DNA from 3 places in the Rouxiella sp. WC2420 genome. Region 2 is predicted to be linked to each of the others. Evidence: riboswitches for the same ligand, from Rfam matches in the RefSeq annotation. Region 2 holds a riboswitch; each other region holds the start of a gene.
What was found. Region 2 has a riboswitch for thiamine pyrophosphate ahead of thiM (hydroxyethylthiazole kinase). Riboswitches for the same ligand answer to the same signal wherever they lie in the genome.
Positions count from the first base shown of each region.

Region 1: it holds a riboswitch for thiamine pyrophosphate, as region 2 does, so the genes downstream of both, thiC (phosphomethylpyrimidine synthase ThiC) here and thiM (hydroxyethylthiazole kinase) in region 2, are expected to answer to the same signal.
Region 3: it holds a riboswitch for thiamine pyrophosphate, as region 2 does, so the genes downstream of both, thiB (thiamine ABC transporter substrate binding subunit) here and thiM (hydroxyethylthiazole kinase) in region 2, are expected to answer to the same signal.

Region 1 is NZ_CP165628.1:4,938,901-4,946,018, reverse strand. It holds gene thiC (phosphomethylpyrimidine synthase ThiC) at 1-1,830, opposite strand, end outside; TPP riboswitch at 1,959-2,084, opposite strand; gene AB3G37_RS22760 (Rsd/AlgQ family anti-sigma factor) at 2,173-2,688, opposite strand; gene nudC (NAD(+) diphosphatase) at 2,793-3,569, shown strand; gene hemE (uroporphyrinogen decarboxylase) at 3,695-4,762, shown strand; gene nfi (deoxyribonuclease V) at 4,776-5,456, shown strand; gene AB3G37_RS22740 (YjaG family protein) at 5,527-6,117, shown strand; gene hupA (nucleoid-associated protein HU-alpha) at 6,309-6,581, shown strand; gene AB3G37_RS22730 (DUF1481 domain-containing protein) at 6,648-7,118, shown strand, end outside.
Region 2 is NZ_CP165628.1:1,262,180-1,269,297, forward strand. It holds gene AB3G37_RS05905 (hypothetical protein) at 1-647, shown strand, start outside; gene AB3G37_RS05910 (diacylglycerol kinase) at 854-1,213, shown strand; gene AB3G37_RS05915 (hypothetical protein) at 1,288-2,064, opposite strand; gene AB3G37_RS05920 (hypothetical protein) at 2,107-2,820, opposite strand; gene AB3G37_RS05925 (thymidylate kinase) at 2,979-3,704, shown strand; TPP riboswitch at 3,741-3,837, shown strand; gene thiM (hydroxyethylthiazole kinase) at 3,873-4,694, shown strand; gene thiD (bifunctional hydroxymethylpyrimidine kinase/phosphomethylpyrimidine kinase) at 4,691-5,509, shown strand; gene AB3G37_RS05940 (hypothetical protein) at 5,494-6,378, opposite strand; gene AB3G37_RS05945 (GntR family transcriptional regulator) at 6,483-7,118, opposite strand, start outside.
Region 3 is NZ_CP165628.1:4,597,553-4,604,670, forward strand. It holds gene AB3G37_RS21215 (MFS transporter) at 1-717, opposite strand, end outside; partial or broken gene sgrR (HTH-type transcriptional regulator SgrR) at 964-2,625, shown strand; TPP riboswitch at 2,665-2,786, shown strand; gene thiB (thiamine ABC transporter substrate binding subunit) at 2,845-3,831, shown strand; gene thiP (thiamine/thiamine pyrophosphate ABC transporter permease ThiP) at 3,807-5,417, shown strand; gene thiQ (thiamine ABC transporter ATP-binding protein ThiQ) at 5,401-6,108, shown strand; gene AB3G37_RS21240 (DedA family protein) at 6,223-6,990, opposite strand.

The DNA.
Region 1 (7,118 bases), 1.6 Mb from region 2:
ATATTCGCGAACTTCCTGAGTAATTTTCATTGAGCAGAATTTTGGCCCGCACATCGAACAGAAGTGTGCGACTTTTCCAGACTCTTGCGGCAGGGTTTCATCGTGATAGGCACGAGCGGTGGCCGGATCCAGTGCCAGATTAAACTGATCTTCCCAACGGAATTCGAAACGCGCTTTCGACATGGCGTTATCGCGGATCTGTGCGCCCGGATGGCCTTTTGCCAGATCCGCAGCGTGCGCGGCGATCTTGTAGGTAATCAAACCTTGTTTAACGTCTTCTTTGTTCGGCAAACCAAGATGCTCTTTTGGCGTTACATAGCACAGCATCGCGCAGCCAAACCAGCCGATCATCGCGGCGCCAATTCCTGAGGTAAAGTGATCGTAGCCTGGAGCAATATCAGTGGTTAGCGGCCCGAGGGTATAAAACGGCGCTTCATGACATTTATCCAGTTCTTCAGTCATGTTGCGGCGGATCATCTGCATCGGCACATGTCCAGGACCTTCAATCATCACCTGCACGTCGTATTCCCAGGCAATTTTAGTCAGCTCGCCCAGCGTTTTCAGCTCGGCAAACTGCGCTTCGTCATTAGCATCTTGAATCGAACCCGGACGCAGACCATCGCCGAGTGAAAGCGAAACATCGTAGGCCGCACAGATTTCACAAATTTCACGGAAATGGCGATAGAGGAAGCTTTCCTGATGATGCGACAGGCACCATTTCGCCATGATCGAACCGCCGCGTGACACGATACCTGTAAGCCGTTTGGCAGTCATCGGCACGTAGCGCAGCAATACGCCCGCGTGGATGGTGAAGTAATCGACACCTTGCTCGGCCTGTTCCAGCAGCGTATCGCGGAACATTTCCCAGTTAAGATCTTCTGCCACGCCGTTGACTTTTTCCAGCGCCTGATAGATTGGCACGGTGCCGATAGGAACCGGACTGTTACGCATGATCCATTCACGGGTTTCATGGATGTAGCGGCCAGTTGACAGATCCATCACCGTGTCCGCACCCCAACGAGTTGACCACACCAGTTTTTCAACTTCTTCTTCAATGGAAGAGGTGACCGCCGAATTGCCGATGTTGGCGTTGATTTTTACCAGGAAGTTTCGGCCAATGATCATCGGCTCAGATTCTGGGTGGTTGATATTGGCAGGAATGATTGCGCGGCCGGCGGCGACTTCGTCACGCACAAACTCGGCGGTAATATTCTGTGGCAGGTTGGCGCCAAAGCTTTCGCCCGGATGCTGTTGCAGCAGCACTTCACCGCGAATGCGCTCACGACCCATATTTTCACGCAGGGCGATATATTCCATTTCCGGCGTGACAATACCCTGGCGCGCATAGTGCAGCTGGGTCACGCATTTGCCGGCTTTAGCTTTGCGCGGACGGGGCAAGTGCTCGAAACGCAGATGATCCAGACCTTCGTCAGCCATGCGCTGCTGGGTAAAGCCAGAGCTGACCTGTGGCAGCTGTTCAGTGTCCTGGCGCGCTTCGATCCAGCGGGCACGTACTTTATCCAAGCCACGGTGCACGTCTATCTTTGATTCGGGATCGCCGTATGGGCCGGCGGTGTCATAAACCGGGATCGCTTCGTTATCTTCAAACTTCGGATCATCTTTAGTGCCGCCGATCATCGTCGGGCTGAGCTGGATCTCGCGCATTGGCACCAGAATGTCATCGTGGCTGCCCTGCAGATAAATTCGTTTGGAGTTAGGGAAGGCGACGCCCTGTAAGCTGTCGATAAAAGCCTGTGCTTCGGCACGTTGCTGACGACGATGACTGGTTTTTTTTACCGGGACATTCTGAGTATCAGGGGTGTTCGACATAGCAAATTCCTCGTTTTTGGCGATAGGGAAAATTGCTTGTCAGGAGATTTACAGCGGGAGTAAAGCGATGTGTCAGGACCTTGCGGCGCAGCAGTTTTTAACAACTACGGAGACGAACGGCCAAACGCAAATAAGTTACTCTTGTTCCCTTCGCGGGTACTAACCCGATCAGGTTCCGCGGATCCCGAATTAACGGTCTCAGCCTGGCAAATTTCCTTTTGGGAAGTCTGCGCTAGGCACTCCGACAAGAATTGGCCTGCGATTTCCAGGCCGTTTAAGAAGCCCCAATATACGAGGCTAATTATAAAACACAACCCTTTGCAGGGTTTTAGAACAAAACTGTTAAGCCGGTCGTACTATTGCCTCATCGTTTGCAACGGGTGGCAATGGCGCGATTTTAGTATCCAGAGCTAACGTAATGAGCTGATCTTCAAGCTCAAAACGGGCATCGAGTGCTTCCCCGATATCTGAGAGCGCATAGTTGAATTCGTAGATGTTCTCATCGTCGAGATCGGTTTCTGTATAACTGTCATGGAAAGCCATGATAGTTTCCGTATTGGCATCGAGCGCGGGAAAAATCCTTGCTGCCAGTAACGAAATTGCTGCTTGGGGGCCGTCGGATTCTTCAACTATCCTGTGATAAAGGTGAAAATGTCCTGCAGACAGGTAGTCAACCAGGTTATGGCAGAAGTTATCCAGGGCTTTCTCGTTCAGCGGCGTATGTTTTTCTTTATTAGGTTTCAGGCCAACGAGAGTGCAGTAAGAAACCAGGAGTTCCTTGCGCGCCTGCAGCCATTGATCGATCAACTCGTGGTTACCACCGACGCGTTGGGTCAATCTTTCAAGACGATTTAACATGGTTGAGTCCCTGTGAATAACGATAAATAGCCAATACGTTGAAGATTACTTATGTAACTTTTGTGTCCCAGACTTCTCAGTGTAGTCGAGGTTTGCAATAAAAAATGGAAATCCAAATAACAGATCAACACAGCGGCTGGTGGGTTATCAGTCTTGACGGCAAGCTGTGGTTGCCAGAGGGATCCTTGCCAAAAGGATCGGCCAGGCACTTTTCTTTTGTTGGCGATACAGGGCGACAGATCGGCGAGTGGCAGGGAGAACCGGTGTGGTTGATCCGCAAAAGCATGAAGGATCAAATGCTTTCTGCACGACAGCTGCTGGATCAGGATCGCGGATTGTTCCAGCTGGTAGGCCGTGGCGTTCAGCTCTCTGAATTCTATCGATCTCACAAGTTTTGCGGCTATTGCGGCCATGAAATGCACGTCAGTAAAACCGAATGGGCGGCACTTTGTGGAAATTGTAAAGAGCGCTATTACCCGCAGATTGCACCGTGCATGATTGTGGCTATCCGCCGCGGCAACGAGATCCTGTTAGCTCAACATGTTCGCCATCGCGGTGGTGTACACACGGTTTTGGCCGGTTTCGCCGAGGTAGGCGAAACTCTGGAAGAAACTGTCGTTCGTGAAGTAATGGAAGAGAGCAATATTCGGGTTAAAAATATCCGTTACGTCAGCTCACAGCCTTGGCCATTCCCAAATTCTTTGATGATGGCATTTATGGCCGATTACGACAGCGGCGAAATACGTCATGATCCCAAGGAGCTGCTCAATGCCGGTTGGTATCGTTACGATGCTTTGCCGTTGCTACCGGCCATTGGCACTATTGCCCGTCGCCTGATTGAAGATACCGTGGTTCTCTGCCGCGCAGAGGAAGAATCTTAGGCCCGACGTGCTACAATGTTCGCCTTATTTTTAGGCGCCTGGCTCGTGCTCACCAAAGTCAGGCTGCCCATCCGGGTCCGCCATACCCCAAAAGATCAGCAAAATATTAAAGGATCTTGTCAAGAATGAATGAGTTAAAAAACGATCGCTACCTGCGCGCACTGTTACGTCAGCCCGTAGATATTACCCCGGTATGGATGATGCGCCAGGCTGGCCGCTATTTGCCAGAATACAAAGCGACACGTGCAGAGGCAGGCGATTTTATGTCGCTTTGCAAAAATGCCGAGTTGGCCTGTGAAGTCACTCTGCAACCTTTGCGCCGTTATCCTCTGGATGCCGCGATCCTGTTCTCAGATATTCTGACCATTCCTGACGCCATGGGTCTGGGGCTTTATTTCGAAGCGGGAGAGGGTCCACGTTTCTCTTCGCCGCTGACTTGCTACGCCGACGTTGCCAAATTGCCAATTCCCGATCCGGAAGATGAGCTGGGCTACGTGATGAACGCCGTGCGAACTATCCGTAAGAATCTTAAAGGCGAAGTGCCGCTGATTGGTTTCTCAGGCAGCCCCTGGACGCTGGCAACCTACATGATTGAAGGCGGCAGCAGCAAAGCTTTCACTAAAATCAAGAAGATGATGTATGCCGAGCCTGCCACGCTGCACCTGTTACTCGACAAACTGGCCGACAGCGTAATTCTCTATCTCAACGCACAAATCAAGGCTGGTGCGCAGTCGGTGATGGTGTTTGACTCTTGGGGCGGCGTGTTGACTGGCCGCGATTACCTTGAGTTTTCCCTGAATTACATGCACAAGATTGTCGACGGCCTGATCCGTGAAAATGACGGACGCCGCGTGCCGGTTACGCTGTTCACCAAAGGCGGCGGACAGTGGCTGGAAGCGATTGCGGCGACCGGCTGTGATGCGCTGGGTCTCGACTGGACCACCGACATCGGCGAAGCCCGTCGTCGCGTGGGCGATAAAGTTGCGCTGCAAGGTAACATGGACCCGTCTATGCTCTATGCATCCCCAGCGCGTATCGAACAAGAAGTCGATACTATTTTGTCCAGCTACGGGCACGGCAATGGTCATGTCTTCAATCTGGGTCACGGCATTCATCAGGACGTTCCGCCTGAAAACGCCGGTGCTTTCGTTGAAGCAGTACACAGCTTGTCGCGCCAGTACCACCAGTCCTAAGAAAGGATTCTGCATGATCGATACCGGCGCAATGCGCGAAGAGCAGTTGATTAAGGCACAGCAGATCGTGCTGGAAGACTCGCCTTCGCCACTGCGTCCGGTGTTTATCGCGGGAGCTGATATTGGCTTTGAACAGGGTGGCGAAATTACCCGCGCGGCGATTGCCGTGCTGCGCTACCCCTCGATGGAGCTGGTGGAATACCAGATAGCCCGCATCCCTACGCAAATCCCCTATATTCCCGGTTTTCTTTCCTTTCGCGAATGCCCTGCGTTAATTGAAGCCTGGCAGATGCTGCAACATCGTCCCGATTTGCTGATGGTCGACGGGCAGGGCATTGCTCACCCTCGCAGGCTTGGCGTAGCCAGTCATTTTGGCCTGATGATTGGTGTGCCGACCATCGGTATCGCCAAAAGTCGCCTTTGTGGTCATTTTCTGCCGCTGGGCGATGCCGTAGGTTCCACACAGGCCTTGTGGGACAAGGATGAACAGCTTGGATGGGTGTGGCGCAGCAAGCTTCGTTGCAATCCGCTGTTTATTTCTCCGGGCAATGGTATCAGTGTCGCCTCATCGTTATATTGGGTTAAACAATGCAGCCGTGGATATCGTCTACCCGAGCCCACTCGCTGGGCTGACGCGGTAGCTTCAAATCGGCCCGCATTTCAGCGCTGGCAACGCCTGAGCGGCCAGCTTTAAGAATCCAGGCGTAGGAGGCTGTCATATTTTCAGGTAAACTCCCGCCCAGAAAAGTTAATGAGAAAATACCATGTTACGTAACCCGATTCATTTACGTCTGGAAAAGCTGGAAACCTGGCAACATTTGACGTTTATGGCCAGCCTTTGCGAACGTATGTACCCAAATTATCAGATGTTTTGCATTCAGTCAGGATTCGGCGAACCCCAGATTTATCGCAAAATTCTCGATCTGGTGTGGGAAACACTTGTAATAAAAGATGCAAAGGTTAACTTTGACTCCCAGTTAGAAAAGCTGGAGGAGGCAATCCCTTCTTCAGACGACTATGATATTTACGGCGTGTATCCGGCGATTGATGCCTGCATCGCCCTGGGTGAGCTGCTTCACTCGCGTTTAAGCGGGGAAACACTGGCCCACGCAATCGCTATTAGTGAAACATCAATTCGTACCGTTGCCATGCTTGAGATGACTCAGGCTGGCAAAGAAATGACCGATGAAGAGCTGAAAGTGATACCGGCGGTTGAAGAAGAATGGGACATCCAATGGGAGATTTTCCGCCTATTGGCTGACTGTGAAGAACGTGACCTCGAATTGATAAAAGGGTTACGTTCTGACCTACGTGAAGCCGCTGTGAGTAACATTGGGATAAATTTAACGCAATAAGGCAAGAAAACGTGATTTAACGCCTTATTTAGCGTATCTCAAGGCTTCACATCCGTACCCTGTCTGGTCTACATTTGGGGTGCGTAATAAAAAGTGGCTATCGGTGCGTGTATGCAGGAGGGTGCTGTCAATCGGCATATCCGTCGCACTCGATGCTTTGCAAACGATAAACACACTGTAAAGGATAACTTATGAACAAGACTCAACTGATTGATGTAATTGCTGACAAAGCTGATCTTTCTAAAACACAAGCTAAACTGGCTCTTGAATCTACTCTGTCTGCAATTACCGAGTCTCTGAAAGAAGGTGAAGCAGTACAATTAGTTGGTTTCGGGACTTTTAAAGTCAATCAACGTAACGAGCGCACTGGCCGTAACCCGCAGACAGGCAAAGAAATCAAAATCGCTGCTGCTACCGTTCCAGCGTTCGTTTCAGGCAAAGCTTTGAAAGAAGCTGTTAAGTAATTGCTTGCAGTGAAAAGAATAAACGAGGGGCCAGGCTGGTCCCTTTCGTTTATCACCACCGGACTGATGGCTGCGGTTATGGCCTTCAGTCTGGTCGGATGCAGTTCTCATAAAGATTCACCTCTCTTTAGCGCCAGCGGCTATGTCGCAGATCAAGGCATTTACCGCCTGTGGCGAGAAGACGACGATCAACACCGCCCACAAACCATTATCGACGTTTATAGCCCCTACTACGGTAAAGATACCGTCATCACGCGCTATGAATACACTGATGGCAATCTGCACCTGATTAAAGAAAGTCACGCGGCGACCAAAGAGTTGGGCGTGACGCTGCGTTTCGATCAGGAAGGCAATGTCAGCTTTATGCAGCGCCAGTTAGAAGATTCCCGCGAGAAGCTTTCGGCGGATGACATTGAGCGTTACAAGTATCAAGCCGATAAAGTGCTTAATCTCAGTAAAACCTTACGCGCCGGAAATGTGCAGTTAGTACAGGGCCGCTGGCGGCAGGGTGTGATCACGACTTGTGCCGGAGAACCA
Region 2 (7,118 bases):
AGGGATATACTCAAGGTATAGATTTGCTGGCTTATTGGATGAAGCGTACTGACCTGCATTTCACTCCATCATTAAACAAGTTGATGGCGAACGTGCGTAAAAAAGTCACTGTTCGTCAGGTCAACCGCAAGAACTTTAGCCAGGAAATGCAGGTCTTGCGCGATATCTTTAACTCCGGATGGCAGAACAACTGGGGCTTTGTGCCGTTTACCGAGCATGAGTTTTCTACCATGGGTGATCAGCTAAAATATCTGGTGCCTGACGACCTGATTTATATCGCAGAGATTGACGCCGTTCCTGTCGCCTTTATTGTAGGTTTGCCAAATATCAATGAGGCAATTACCGGCCTTAAAGGTAGTTTATTACCTTTCGGCTGGGCGAAGCTGTTATGGCGCCTGAAAGTGAGTGGTACACGTACCGCTCGAGTGCCATTGATGGGCGTTCGTCAGGAGCATCACTTCAGCCGAATGGGGCCGATTATCGCGCTGCTGTTAATTGAAGCGTTACATGACCCGTTTGAGCGCCGCAAAATTGAAGCGTTAGAAATGTCCTGGATCCTTGAGACTAATACCGGCATGCGCACCATTCTTGAAAAAATTGGCGCTGTCCCGTATAAACGCTACCGCCTGTACGAGAAACAACTCTAAACCATACCTGCAGGGTAGCGGTCATAAACTTACTGTGTGAGTCTATTGGAAAGTGGCTTTGACTAATTACAAGTCAAGGCCACATAATGTATGGCCGATGGTCGGTTTAAGTACTATGTTTAAGAACACAAAAAAATTAGAATATCAAAACTGCTTATTAGTTGAGAAACTATTGGTCATTTTGGTTGTTACAAGAGCAAATATTGATGGCATTGGAAAAGAAGACTGGAATCAAGCGATTAACAACCAGTATAAAAAATTCTCTGGATGGTCTTGTTGATGCTTTGTTAACAGAAAATGCATTTCGTGAGCTGTTTATTATTAGCTCGGCATTTGTGGTTATTGCGCTATTTTTAGACGTCACCAAGATGGAGCGGCTGATCTTAATTTCCAGCTGTTTCTTTTTGCTGGTCGTTGAGTTGCTTAATACGGCTATCGAAACTGTGGTAGACCGCATTTCATTCGAGCTTCACCCTTTATCCAAGCGAGCAAAAGATATCGGCGGCGCGGCGCAGTTAGTCGCCATAGTCATGACGATAATAATTTGGTTAACGATTTTACTTTAATACACGATGCATAAATAATTTATGCACGAAAAAATGGCACTCAACGCGGATTAAGTGCCATTTAGAAAGGAAGTTTAAGCAGGCTGGTTTGGTTGATTACTTGCAACTTGTTGCGCGCGCTGTGAATCGACAGCCACAGCAGTCACTGCATTCATCGCTTTTTCCAACACTTCTTTATATGGCGCTCTGGAGTCCAAATCTAGAATTTTGGTCCCGTTGTAATTGAGCTTAACCATAATCTCGATTTTGTCCTGTAACTCTTGATAGCTGTGGTCAGGTTTACGAGAAAAAGCAGTATCTGCATCGATATCAAGACGAATGATTAATTCAGGACGGCACTTGGCCATCTCTTGATATAGCTTGCGCTCCCTTTTTGCCAGGCGAGTCATAAACCAGCCCGTCACCCTTTCCACGCCAATGCCAGGCCCATCATAGTGAAAACCTGAAATCTCGTCCTGCGGGTAACGATCGCCAATCACCAACACACCACTCTCTGCCAAAAGCTTTGCTTTATGCAAATTGCCCTTACGCCAGAATGAAAGCGCGTACATAATCAATGCCGCATAGAGTGCTGGAGCTTTACTGCTCATGCTCTGAGTTTTGGCGGATTTTGTTGCCAAGCGACGTTCCAGCCAGACACCAATAATTGGCAGGCGCTTGATTTTATCGCCATCTTCGCCGGAAATTGTGCCTAAATAACGACGCTCAGTTTTAAATTGCTGTTGCAGGTTTTTTACCAGGTCTGCAGTCAGCGTAGACTTTCCGGTGCCGTCACAGCCTACTACCGCAATAAATCCAGGAATATAGGCCGGTGACTTTTCGCTTTCAGTGTTTAATCTATCTGTTTGCATTTACTTTAGTATTAAAAGGTAATCACCAGCCTGAACTCGTGACTACGTAAGAGAGGATTGAATCGCAATTAACGATTCATCGAGGATCTTACTTGCGGGCTCTCGACCATCCAAGTCCAGGATCTTCGCACCATTAAAAGTAAGACCAGGTATAACCCTAATCTTGTCACGCAATGCTTCAAGCTTGTGATCGGGCTTGCGTGAATGTGCCGTTTGTTCATCGATATCAAGTCGAATCAATAACAGAGGCGGATAAGAGGCCATCCATTGATACAGTTCTTGCTCACGCTTTCTTAGAGCGCAGACCCAGGCATTACCCCCCATGACTTTAGGAAGCTGCGGGCCATCAAAACGGAAACCGGCAACTTCGGCCTGAGGATAGCGATCGGTAACCAGCAAAAGACCCTGTTTACTCTTCTTCAACATCTTACGGAACTTGTAAGCTCGCCAGCAGGAAAGTGAGTAGATCACCAGCGCGGTTACATTACCTGGAGGAGCAGAAGGGCGGTCGTTAACTTTTTCAGACTTCTTTAGCAAATAACGGCCAAAAGGAGCACCAATAATCGGAAGTTCGCTAATCCATTCACCGATACGTCCTGAGGACTGACCAAGGTAAAGTGATTCCGTTGGGTATTGCGAAGAAAGTTGGCTTACCAAGCTGGCTGCTAAAGTCGATTTACCTGAACCATCACAACCTGTTATCGCTATCACTCGCACAGGGGGATGATTAGCAATGGCTCTAATCTGTTGACTCACATCAAAAACCTAATTTTTTAAAAAAACTATTCTATGCTAATCGACCGGCCCTTCAAAATATTTTTTCCCCTTGCTATTAGCTATAAGAGCTACCTTCAGCGACATCCTTGTTTACCAATGGTATATTATTGGGAGTATATTCTGGAGAGATTATTTTTATGCACTCTAAGCTTCCACCGCTAATATCGGTGATTGGCAGCGATGGTTCTGGTAAATCCACTGTCTGTGAACATCTTATTACCTGCGTTGAAAAATATGGCCCGGCTGAAATGGTTCACCTGGGAAAACAGGCGGGTAATGTCGAACGCGTCGTTGTCAAGTTTCCCTTCATGGGACGTTTTCTTAAAAAGTCGATTGCGAATAATAAAGTCAAGGTTGATAAGGCCGCGCCAGGCCCGTTGGCTGCTTCGGTAATCATGATTTTTGTTATACGTCGACTATTGCGCTTTCGTCGTATGCTGGCGTTACGCCAGCAGGGTAACATCATATTATCTGACCGTTTTCCACAAGTTGAAATTCCAAGCGCCTTTGATGGTCCTACCATTCCTGAAAAGATAAAGGGTAATCGTTTTGTACAGTGGATTGCCCAGCGTGAATGGAAAGCTTTTGAATGGATGACTCAGCAGAAGCCTGACCTGGTCATCAAACTTAATGTTGACCTTGATGTTGCCTGTGCGCGCAAGCCGGATCATAGCCGCAACTCGCTGGCTAAAAAAATTGCAGTCGTTCCTTTACTGAACTTTGTTGGTTCAGAAGTTATAAATATCGATGCTAATTTGCCGCTTGCAGAAGTGATTTCTACTGCTGAATTAGCGGTATCAAAATTCATGGAAGCCCATGGATATAGTTATGTTGGCGAAGGTCATACCGTCGCTGCTCCATAATTATCAAGTACTGCATAATTATTTAGTACTATAAGCATTAATGACTCGGGGTGCCCTTCTTCGTGAAGGCTGAGAAATACCCGTATTACCTGATCTGGATAATGCCAGCGTAGGGAAGTCGTGGTATCTCCACCCGGTACCCCTTCTTGAACGCCGGTGGGGAAATTTATGACCACTCGACCTTCAGCCTTTCCCGGTGAAAAAGCCGCGGATGCCTTAAACCAGCTTCGTCAGGCCTCGCCTTTGGTACATTGCATGACCAATGACGTGGTGCAGTCGATAACGGCCAATGTGCTTTTAGCCCTCGGTGCTTCACCTGCGATGGTGATTGACTCCCGCGAGGCCGCGCAGTTCAGCGCAATCTCCAGCGCCCTGCTGGTAAACGTCGGCACCTTGACCGACTCTCGCGCCCAATCCATGCTAGCCGCCATCCACGCCGCCAATAATGCGGGTAAACCATGGGTGCTTGATCCCGTAGCGGTCGGCGCACTCAGCTGGCGCTCAGAGTTTTGTCAGGAAATTATCAGACTCCGTCCTGCGGCAATCCGGGGTAATGCTTCTGAAATCATGGCCCTCAGCGGGCTGGCAGCTTCTGGTCGTGGCGTCGACAGTGCCGATACTTCATTAGCCGCATTACCCGCAGCGCAAAGCCTGGCTCTGCAGATCGGAGCGATAGTCGCGGTAACAGGTGAAATCGATTATATCTGCTACGGCGAAAATACCTGCGCGGTTTCTGGTGGCGACGCGTTGATGACGAAGGTTGTTGGTACCGGCTGTGCGCTATCGGCGGTAGTTGCGGCCTTTGTTTCTCTTCCGGGCGACAGGTTATCCAATGTTGCGGCGGCCTGTCGGGTGATGTCCTGTGCAGGAGAAATCGCCAGCCAGGAGGCCAAAGGACCCGGCAGCTTCCAGCCAGCTTTCCTTGACGCGCTTTATTCCCTCGACGCCAAACGGCTCACTGCTAAAAATTTCAGGGTAGGTGAGCTATGAGTCAGCGCATCAATGCATTAACCATTGCGGGTACCGATCCTAGCGGTGGAGCAGGGATTCAGGCAGATTTGAAAACCTTTTCGGCGTTGGAGGCCTACGGCACCAGTGTTATCACCGCGTTAGTGGCGCAAAATACCCGTGGTGTGCAGTCGGTTTATAACATTGAACCTGGCTTTGTTGGCGCGCAGCTCGATTCAGTATTAAGCGACGTGCGCATCGACAGCGCCAAAATTGGCATGCTGGCCAATACTGCGGTGGTGGAAGTCGTGGCGGAACGTTTGCGCTATTATCGCATGCTGGAAAAAGCCCCGGTCTTTGTGGTGTTGGATACGGTAATGCTGGCGAAAAGTGGCGACCCGCTGCTGACGCCTGATGCCGTTGAAGCGCTGCGCAAATGGCTGCTGCCGCAGGTTTCGCTGATTACGCCTAATCTTCCTGAAGCTGCTGCGCTGCTGGATTGTGAAATGGCCACCACCGAGCAAGAAATGTGCCGTCAGGGTGAAGCGCTGCTGGAGCTGGGCTGTGAAGCGGTATTAATGAAAGGTGGGCATTTAAGCGATAATGAAAGTCCAGACTGGCTAATGACCGCTCACTATCACCAACGGTTTACCGCACCGCGCGTAGCAACCCGTCATACTCATGGCACCGGTTGTACCTTGAGCGCTGCGCTTGCCGCGCTCAGACCTAGAAATGCCAACTGGATTGACACTGTCAGCGCCGCGAAAGCATATCTGCAACAGGCGCTACAGCAGGCGGATTCACTTGAGGTCGGTGAAGGTATTGGCCCGGTACATCATTTTCATCGTTGGTGGTAAGACTTTTGCTCAAGGACGCCTAGGGCACCTTCGGCGCGTTCAAACATCTGCATCGCGTCGTATAAGTGTTGCGCGTCAAACGGGTTGAGCGGGTAGAACTTTTCCTGTTTGCCCGGCCTGAGCGAAAGCCGCAGGCGGGTAGGGCCAGTGTCTTTCTTGAAGATCTCGAAAAGATAGCTGGCCACCTCCTGCGTTTGCGTATTTTGCCATGACAGCTGCAATGCAGCCGCACCGTCGCCGCGACGGGCAATAAACAGGCCCCTATGCCACAACCCTTCAAAATCTCCCTCTTTTTGCAGCCTGCTGTGAGTGAAAAAATGGCTCTGACAAAGTTTTAAGATCCTTTCTGGCGAGACGTTTTTCTGCAACGCATTCCACAAAGGTTGGCCGTTTTCTCGCTGCCAGCAGGCTAAACCAAGATAGTCATTCAGCTCGCGCCAATCCGCCTCCAGCTGTTGTTTTAATTCTTCTTCCTGAATATTATCAAACTGTTGCAGGCTATCTTGCTGGCTGCCCAAGCGATTGTAAGTAATCACTTTCATGGTCCGTGGACGGCGGCGGAAAGTCACCCAGAGCAAGGGTTTAGGAATGCGGAACATCACCGATTGCACGCTAAGGCGATATTTATTGGCGCGGGTGAAGACCAGACCATCGGCGCTGCCTCGGTTGTTTTGGTAACGGCGAATCAGCACCACGGAATTAAGTGCCATCCAGCCTGTGACATAGTGCTCTTCATCACTGCTGGCGCTATCAAGGTCGCGGGCTATCTGGCTGATTTTTTCTTCATCAAGATCTGATAAAGCCAGGGTATTCTGAGCGTTGTAATAAAGTTTTTGCAGCGGTGAGGCTAAAGCATCGATCGCGGTCATAGCACGTTACCAGCCTGAGAAACATGGTTTACAGCTTACTCCAGGCTGTCATACAGGTTGCGATGAACTGCAAAAATCGTGGCGCAGATCGCACTCTTTTACGCTTATTCCACCTCAAACCATTCGCTGTTCTGCTCGGCAATGGGGGTTATCGAGAAGATCATTTCCTGCAAATGGGCTCGCAAAGCCTGCTCGGCTGCATCGGGATTTCTTGCCTGCAAGGCGGCGTAAATATTGTAGTGCTGCGCGATCAGATTCTCTGGCGGCGAGACCTTGCTAAGCGAGAAGAAGCGCACTCGGTCCATGGTGGCCTTGATATTCTCGATGGTTTCCCAGGCCAGTCGGCAGTCGATAATTTGCGCAATCAGACGGTGAAACTCGTCGTCGAGCTGCAAAAATTCCTGTGCCTGATTGCTCTTGGCCGCCAGCTCTTGTCGCTGAAGATTGTGTGCGAGCAGTGATAAATCCTGTTCGGTTACCACGCTGGCCGCGCGGCGGATGACTGCTGTTTCCAGCGCTTCGCGGATAAAACGGCCATCGGCCACGCGTTTGGCGGAGATTTTCATCACAAAAGTACCGCGCTGTGGCAGCACCTGTACCAGTCCGGCTTCCGCCAGCTTGATAAAAGCTTCACGAACCGGCTGCCGTGAGACATTGAATCGTGCTGAAATTTCCTTTTCCGAAAGAAATGCACCCGGCGCTATCACACAGGCGACAATGTCCTGTCGCAAAGTGCGATA
Region 3 (7,118 bases), 1.9 Mb from region 2:
CGCAGTGATATATAGGGGCATATCAATGATGTACATAATGTTGCAGGTCCACATCAGCAGCGAGGCAATAAACAGGAGCCTCACGTCACGATTTTTCCATGCACTAACGGGAACGGCCACTTCATCGACCGGTTGCTCGATCCTTTCGACCGAGGGCAGAAAAAACCACACCATCAACGCGCCAAAGGCGAATACCGCCGCAGCACAGAGATACATCAGGGTAAAGCCGTAATTAAGCGCCAGCATAAAGGAGATGGGGGGTCCCAGCACCCAGGCCAGCGACAGCGTTGCCCGCATCATCGAGCTGAACATCACCACTTCGCGGGCGGAACGGTCGGCGTATTCACGTGCCAGAGCAAACAACTGTGGCATTGAGGCGTTGCCGATCGCGGCCAGCAATACCCCAACGCTTATCAGCACCAGATAATCTCGGCTAAAAGCAAAAACCAGACTATTGCCAATCGCCAAAAGAGTGCAGTAAAACAATAACCTGCGACGATCACCCTTTTTATCGGAATAGTTGGCCAGCAGGAAACTGATCACAATCCCGGCCAGCGCATTGACGGTATAGAACAGCCCGACCCACAGTGGCCTGACCTTGACTTCATTGGTGAGAAACAGACTGAGAGTCGGCGCCTGTAGCGCCCCGGCTATTCCACTCAGAAAAGACACTAGCAGGAAAGTTGCAAATATAAGTGATAAACGGCGAGAAGACATAAACCATCCCTGATAACAGTCGAACTGTATGGCGTGTAGGCACATTCAACTCTAAGCGTAAGAGAGTAAACACAAAAAAACCAGTGAGTGACCTCACTGGCTGGCGACATTTCACCATTACTCAGAAAACGGCTGGCAGCAGTGAAGCAGCAAGCATCACGCTACAGGACTCTTTGTTGCCAGAGATTATGGTCGTAATATAGGGAAAGATAAATTGATGGGTTTGCTTACAGGAGTTCCTCTTTTATGTCATCGCCACGTTTGCAGCAGCAGTTCCTTCGCCTATGGCAGTTTTGCCATGGAGAACCCGTAGAAACTACGTTACAGGCGCTGTCCGAAGCCCTTAGCTGTTCGCGCCGACATATGCGATCGCTGCTGGGCAACATGCAAAATGAGGGCTGGCTCCATTGGGAGGCGGAAGCTGGCAGAGGTAAAAAGTCGCGGCTAACGTTTCTGTTTACTGGTCTGGCATTGCAGCAGATGCGGGCCGAGGAACTGCTGGAGCAGGACCGCGTTGATCAGTTAGTACAGCTGGTGGGAGACAAAACGGTAGTTCGCCAAATGCTGCTTTCACAGCTCGGGCGTCGTTTTCGCCAGGGGAAACATATACTTCGCGTCCTTTACTACCGCTCTCTTCCCAGCCTGCTTCCCGGCAGCATGCTACGTCGTTCCGAGACCCATTTGGCGAAGCAGATCTTTAGCGGGCTGATTGGTATAAATGAGGAAAATGGGGAACTGCGCGGCGATATCGCACATCACTGGCAGGAAGTGACTCCATTGCACTGGCGTTTTTATCTGCGCCCGGCGATTCATTTTCACCACGGCCGCGAGCTGGAAATGGCTGATATAATCACGACTTTCGCGCGGCTCGATTCTCACCCACTGTTTAGTCATTTTTCACGCGTCGAATCGCCCACCCCTAACGTGATAGATATTTTTCTCCATACGCCAGACCGCTGGTTACCCTGGCTGCTTGGCAGCGTGCATGCGCTTATCCTGCCTCAAGAATGGCAAACGCTGAAGGATTTTGCCCGTCATCCAATGGGTACCGGACCTTATGCAGTGGTTCATAACCAGCCAACACAGCTCAAGATACGCGCCTTCGATGACTATTTCGGTTATCGTGCATTGCTTGATGAGGTGAATATTTGGGTACTGCCGGAACTGACCGAGGAACTGGTACATTCTGGCGTTCAGCTACAGGCTGATGACACCGCCAACGATCAGTTGGAAAGTCGGCTCGAAGAAGGCTGTTATTTTGTGCTTTTCGACCAGCGATCTACCGTGGGAAGGAACCCGGCACTGCGTGAATGGCTTTGCGAGGTGCTTAATCCGATTGCCCTGCTCAATGCTTCTGCCCCTGCTTATCAGCGCTATTGGTCGCCGGCTTACGGCCTGTTACCCCGCTGGCACCATCGACGCCCGCAGATTCAGCAGCCAAAACCCTATAATATTCAATAGCTAACCATCACCTTTTATAGCGATCATTCTGAGTATCGGGACATTTGCCAGGCTCTGACTCCTCTGCTGGCCAAACATGATGTTAAACTTAATATTCAGGTGGTGGATTACGCCAAGTGGCAAAATGGAGAAGCCGCAAGTGATATCTGGCTCGGCAGCGCAAACTTCACCTTGCCGATTGAGTTTTCGCTGTTTGCTACCCTGTTTGAACTGCCGCTGATGCAGCACTGCCTCGATGACAGGCTGCAAATTGCCGCCAATCAATGGCGCTCCGGTGAGTTTCCGCTGGCGGAATGGTCACAGAAATTAGTCAACGACAACCATGTACACCCGCTATTTCACCACTGGTTATTGCTACAAGGACAACGCAGCATGCGCGGGGTCAGGATGAATACTCTGGGCTGGTTTGACTTTAAATCTGCCTGGTTTGCGCCCCCCGACGCATAAACCTGCTTTCAACGCTGTCACATAATCTCTACAATAGCGCCGTTCTCAACGGGGTGCTGATCCACTGATTTTGCGCAGGCAAGTTCGGTCTGAGGCTGAGAAAAAACCCGTCGAACCTGATCCGGTTAATACCGGCGAAGGGATTTGAGAGTGCATTTTGCTGACTCAAAGTCCTTTGCCACGCCTATTTTTCTCTCAAGGTAAAAGTTGGAGTGCAAAGTGTTTAAAAAATTACTGCCCTGCCTGATGCTGGTCGCTGCACCGGCATTCGCTGCCAAGCCTGTTCTCACTGTATACACCTACGACTCCTTCTCCGCCGATTGGGGCCCTGGCCCGGCGATAAAGAAAGCTTTCGAAGCCGACTGCGGCTGCGAGCTGAAATATGTTCCTTTAGAAGATGGCGTTTCACTGCTGAACCGCCTGCGGATGGAGGGGAAAAACAGCCCAGCCGACGTGGTTGTAGGCCTTGATAACAACCTGTTGCAGGCAGCCGAGCAAACTGGCCTGTTTGCCAAACCTGCCGTCGACCAAACTCAGCTCGATATTCCGGGCGGCTGGCACGACAGCACTTTCGTTCCTTACGACTATGGTTACTTCGCTTTCGTCTATAACAAAGACAAACTAAAAAACCCGCCGAAGAGTCTGAAGGAATTGGTCGACAGCCCGCAGCCCTGGAAAATCATCTATGAAGATCCACGCACCAGCACGCCTGGCTTGGGCCTGCTGCTATGGATGCAAAAAGTTTACGGTGACAAAGCGCCAGAGGCCTGGCAGAAGCTGGCGAAGAAGACTGTAACGGTCACTAAAGGTTGGAGTGAAGCCTATGGCCTGTTCCTGAAAGGGGAAAGCGATCTGGTGCTGAGCTACACCACTTCTCCGGCATACCATATTATTGAAGAGAAAAAAGACAACTACGCGGCGGCCAATTTCAGCGAAGGTCACTATCTGCAAGTTGAAGTTGCCGGCCAGCTTGCGGCCAGCAAGCATCCGGAGTTGGCGGCCAAATTTATGAAATTTGTCACCAGCCCGGGTTTCCAGAACGCTATTCCTACCGGCAACTGGATGTATCCGGTGGTGAAATTGCCGCTGCCAGCAGGATATGATGCCCTGACCGTACCGAGCATTTCGCTTCAATACAGCGCCAAAACCGTCGCTGAGAACCGCAGTAAATGGATCCAGGCATGGCAGAACGCCGTCAGCCATTAATCCCCAACTGGCTATGGCCCGGTGCCATAGCCGCATTGGTTATCCTGCTGGTGGCCTTTTTGGCACTCGGCTCACTGCTGCGCCATGCCCCGGCACTCCAGCTAAAAGCCGTCTGGCAGGATAGCTATTTGTGGCACGTCATCCGTTTCACCTTTTGGCAGGCACTGCTGTCGGCGCTATGTTCCGTGTTACCGGCCATCTTACTTGCCCGCAGCCTTTATCGGCGGCGTTTTCCCGGCAGACAATGGCTGCTGAGACTTTGCGCCATGACACTGGTGCTGCCAGTGCTGGTCGCGGTGTTTGGTATCCTTAGCGTTTATGGCCGCGAAGGCTGGCTCGCCCAACTGTTCGCAGCGTTAGGGCTTCAATACCGTTTCTCGCCTTATGGGCTGCAAGGCATTCTGCTGGCTCATGTGTTCTTTAATTTGCCGCTGGTAACGCGCCTGCTGCTGCAATCCCTTGAAAACATTGCCATCGAGCAGCGCCAGCTTGCCGCTCAGCTTGGCATGAACGGCTGGCAACAGTTTAAATTCGTGGAATGGCCAGCATTAAGACGACAAATTCTCCCCGCCGCCGCGCTGATTTTCATGCTCTGTTTTGCCAGTTTTGCCACTGTGCTATCGCTGGGTGGCGGTCCGAAAGCCACTACCATCGAGCTGGCTATCTATCAGGCTCTGAGTTATGACTACGATTTAGGCCGCGCCGCGCTATTGGCATTGATTCAGCTATTCTGCTGTCTTGGATTGGTGCTGCTGAGCCAGAAGCTCAGTCAGGCGCTGCCGGTTGGGCATACGCACGCCCAGCGCTGGCGCGATCCGGCCGATTCACTGTTTCGCCGATTCAGCGATGGCTTACTTATTCTGCTTGCCCTACTGCTTATCTTGCCGCCGCTGGTGGCCGTCATCCTCAGCGGCTTGAATCATTCCCTGCTCGCCGTGCTACATCAGGAAGCGCTATGGCAATCGCTGTGGATGTCAGTCCGACTGGCCATTGGCAGCGGCCTGCTGTGCCTGCTGCTGGCAATGATGTTGTTATGGAGCAGCCGCGAACTTCGCCTGCGTCAGCGTAATAACTGGGGGCAAAGTCTGGAACTTTCAGGAATGCTGATTTTGGCGATGCCCGGCATCGTACTGGCCACCGGCTTCTTTTTGCTGCTCAGCGACACCAGCGGACTGCCACAGTCACCGTGGATGCTGGTAATTCTCACTAATGCGCTGATGGCTATCCCTTACGCACTGAAAGTTCTCGAAAATCCGATGCGTGACGTGGCCGAGCGCTATTCATTGCTGTGCTTGTCGCTGGATATGAAGGGCTGGAACAGGCTGCGCTGGATTGAATTGAGCGCCCTTAAACGGCCGATGACGCAGGCGCTGGCGTTTGCCTGTGTGCTTTCGTTAGGTGACTTTGGAGTAATCGCGCTATTTGGTAATGAAAATTTCCGTACACTGCCTTTCTATCTCTATCAGCAGATGGGCTCGTACCGCAACCAGCAAGGCGCAGTGACGGCGATGCTGTTACTGATATTATGTTTCCTGCTGTTTACCCTTATCGAAAGATTACCGGGCCGCCATGCTGAATCTAAATAAAGTCACTTATTTGTATGAACATTTACCGATGCGCTTTGACCTGCATATCGCTGCCGGCGAACGCGTGGCGATCCTTGGACCCAGCGGCGCAGGAAAAAGCACCCTGCTGAGCCTGATTGCCGGTTTTTTGTCGCCGGGATTAGGCACCATCGAGCTGAATCAGCAGGATCATACTCATTCGCCACCGGCAAAACGTCCGGTTTCGATGCTGTTTCAGGAAAACAATCTGTTTTCGCATCTTTCGGTTCGCCAGAATATGGGGCTGGGGCTGCATCCTGGCCTGAAGCTTGATGCCGACCAGAAACAGAAGTTAACTGAGCTGGCTCAACAGGTTGGGCTAAAAGAGTGTCTGGATCGCCTGCCTTCACAGCTTTCCGGTGGGCAGAGACAACGTGTGGCACTGGCCCGCTGCCTGCTGCGCAGCCAGCCTATTTTACTGCTGGACGAGCCCTTCTCCGCCTTGGATCCGGCCCTGCGAAGTGAAATGCTCGCCCTGCTCGACAGTGTGTGTCAGCAGCAGCAACTTACACTGCTGATGGTGTCGCACAACCTTGACGATGCGGCGCGCATTGCTGAAAGAACGTTACTGGTGGTTGATGGCCGCGTGTTTTATGACGGGCCGACTCAGGCACTGACCGACGGCAGCGCCCCAGAAGCAGCAATATTGGGAATGAGTAAAATTATTGGCTAAAGGATTTTGACACCATGGCAAGGCGCAAGTTTGTGAGTCCCAATGAGCATATAAATTAAGTTATCGGGATACACATTTGCGGCCAACGCTGCCATGGCACTAAGGGATAGGCTGTTACCGAGTGATTACCTTGTAGAGCAAATGAGCGTAAATCGGCATTAGCGGCTGCTTACTTAGCATATAGATGCTAATCACTGTCGCCGCGAGGCTCAGTAAACTCACCCAACGCAGGCGTGGCAAAGGCAACCATCGAGTAACCGCATCCGATTTTGTTTTATCAGAACGCAGCCAGCGCCAAAGCAACCAGGCACTGAGCCAAATCAGCACCACGGTAATAAACAACGCCCATTTGAACACCGAGCTTTCATGGCTGTGCGGAATATCAATTGCCACCCCGGCCAGAATACCCGGCAAGAAATAAACAGGTGGCCAGGTGATACAGCCGACAATGTTTGGCGGGGCGAATTTATAAGGCGGCAGGTTGAGCATGCCCGCAAGCAGCGGTACCAAAGGTCGGGTCGGTCCGATAAAGCGTCCAAGGATCACAGTCGCAAAGCTGTGCTGCTCAAGGGCATTGCCAGTTTTGTCGACTATTGACTGATAACGTTTTAAAAAAGACCAATTGTGTAGCGGCTCCTTAAAGGCGCGTCCGATAAAGTAAGACGCCCAATCGCCAAAGAAACAGCCTAGTCCTGCAGCTAACCATGCTTCGTAAAGACCTACCTGACCACTACCGATCAGCGTACCTAGTGTCGCCATCATGACGGTGCCGGGCAACAGCAGTCCCACTAACGCCATCGACTCGAAAAATGCCACGACAGAAACAATGATAAGTGCGAAACCCACTGACTGAGCGACCAAATGTTGTAGATAGGCTTCCATATAATTCCAGAGTTAAGGTACGCATCACGCGCACGGTACGGCAAACCTTTATTTCTTATAAGGTTGAAAACTGTCAACGCACAACAGACGATTTACGCTCTGAGTGACCAGCAAGAAGTTTAGCCCTT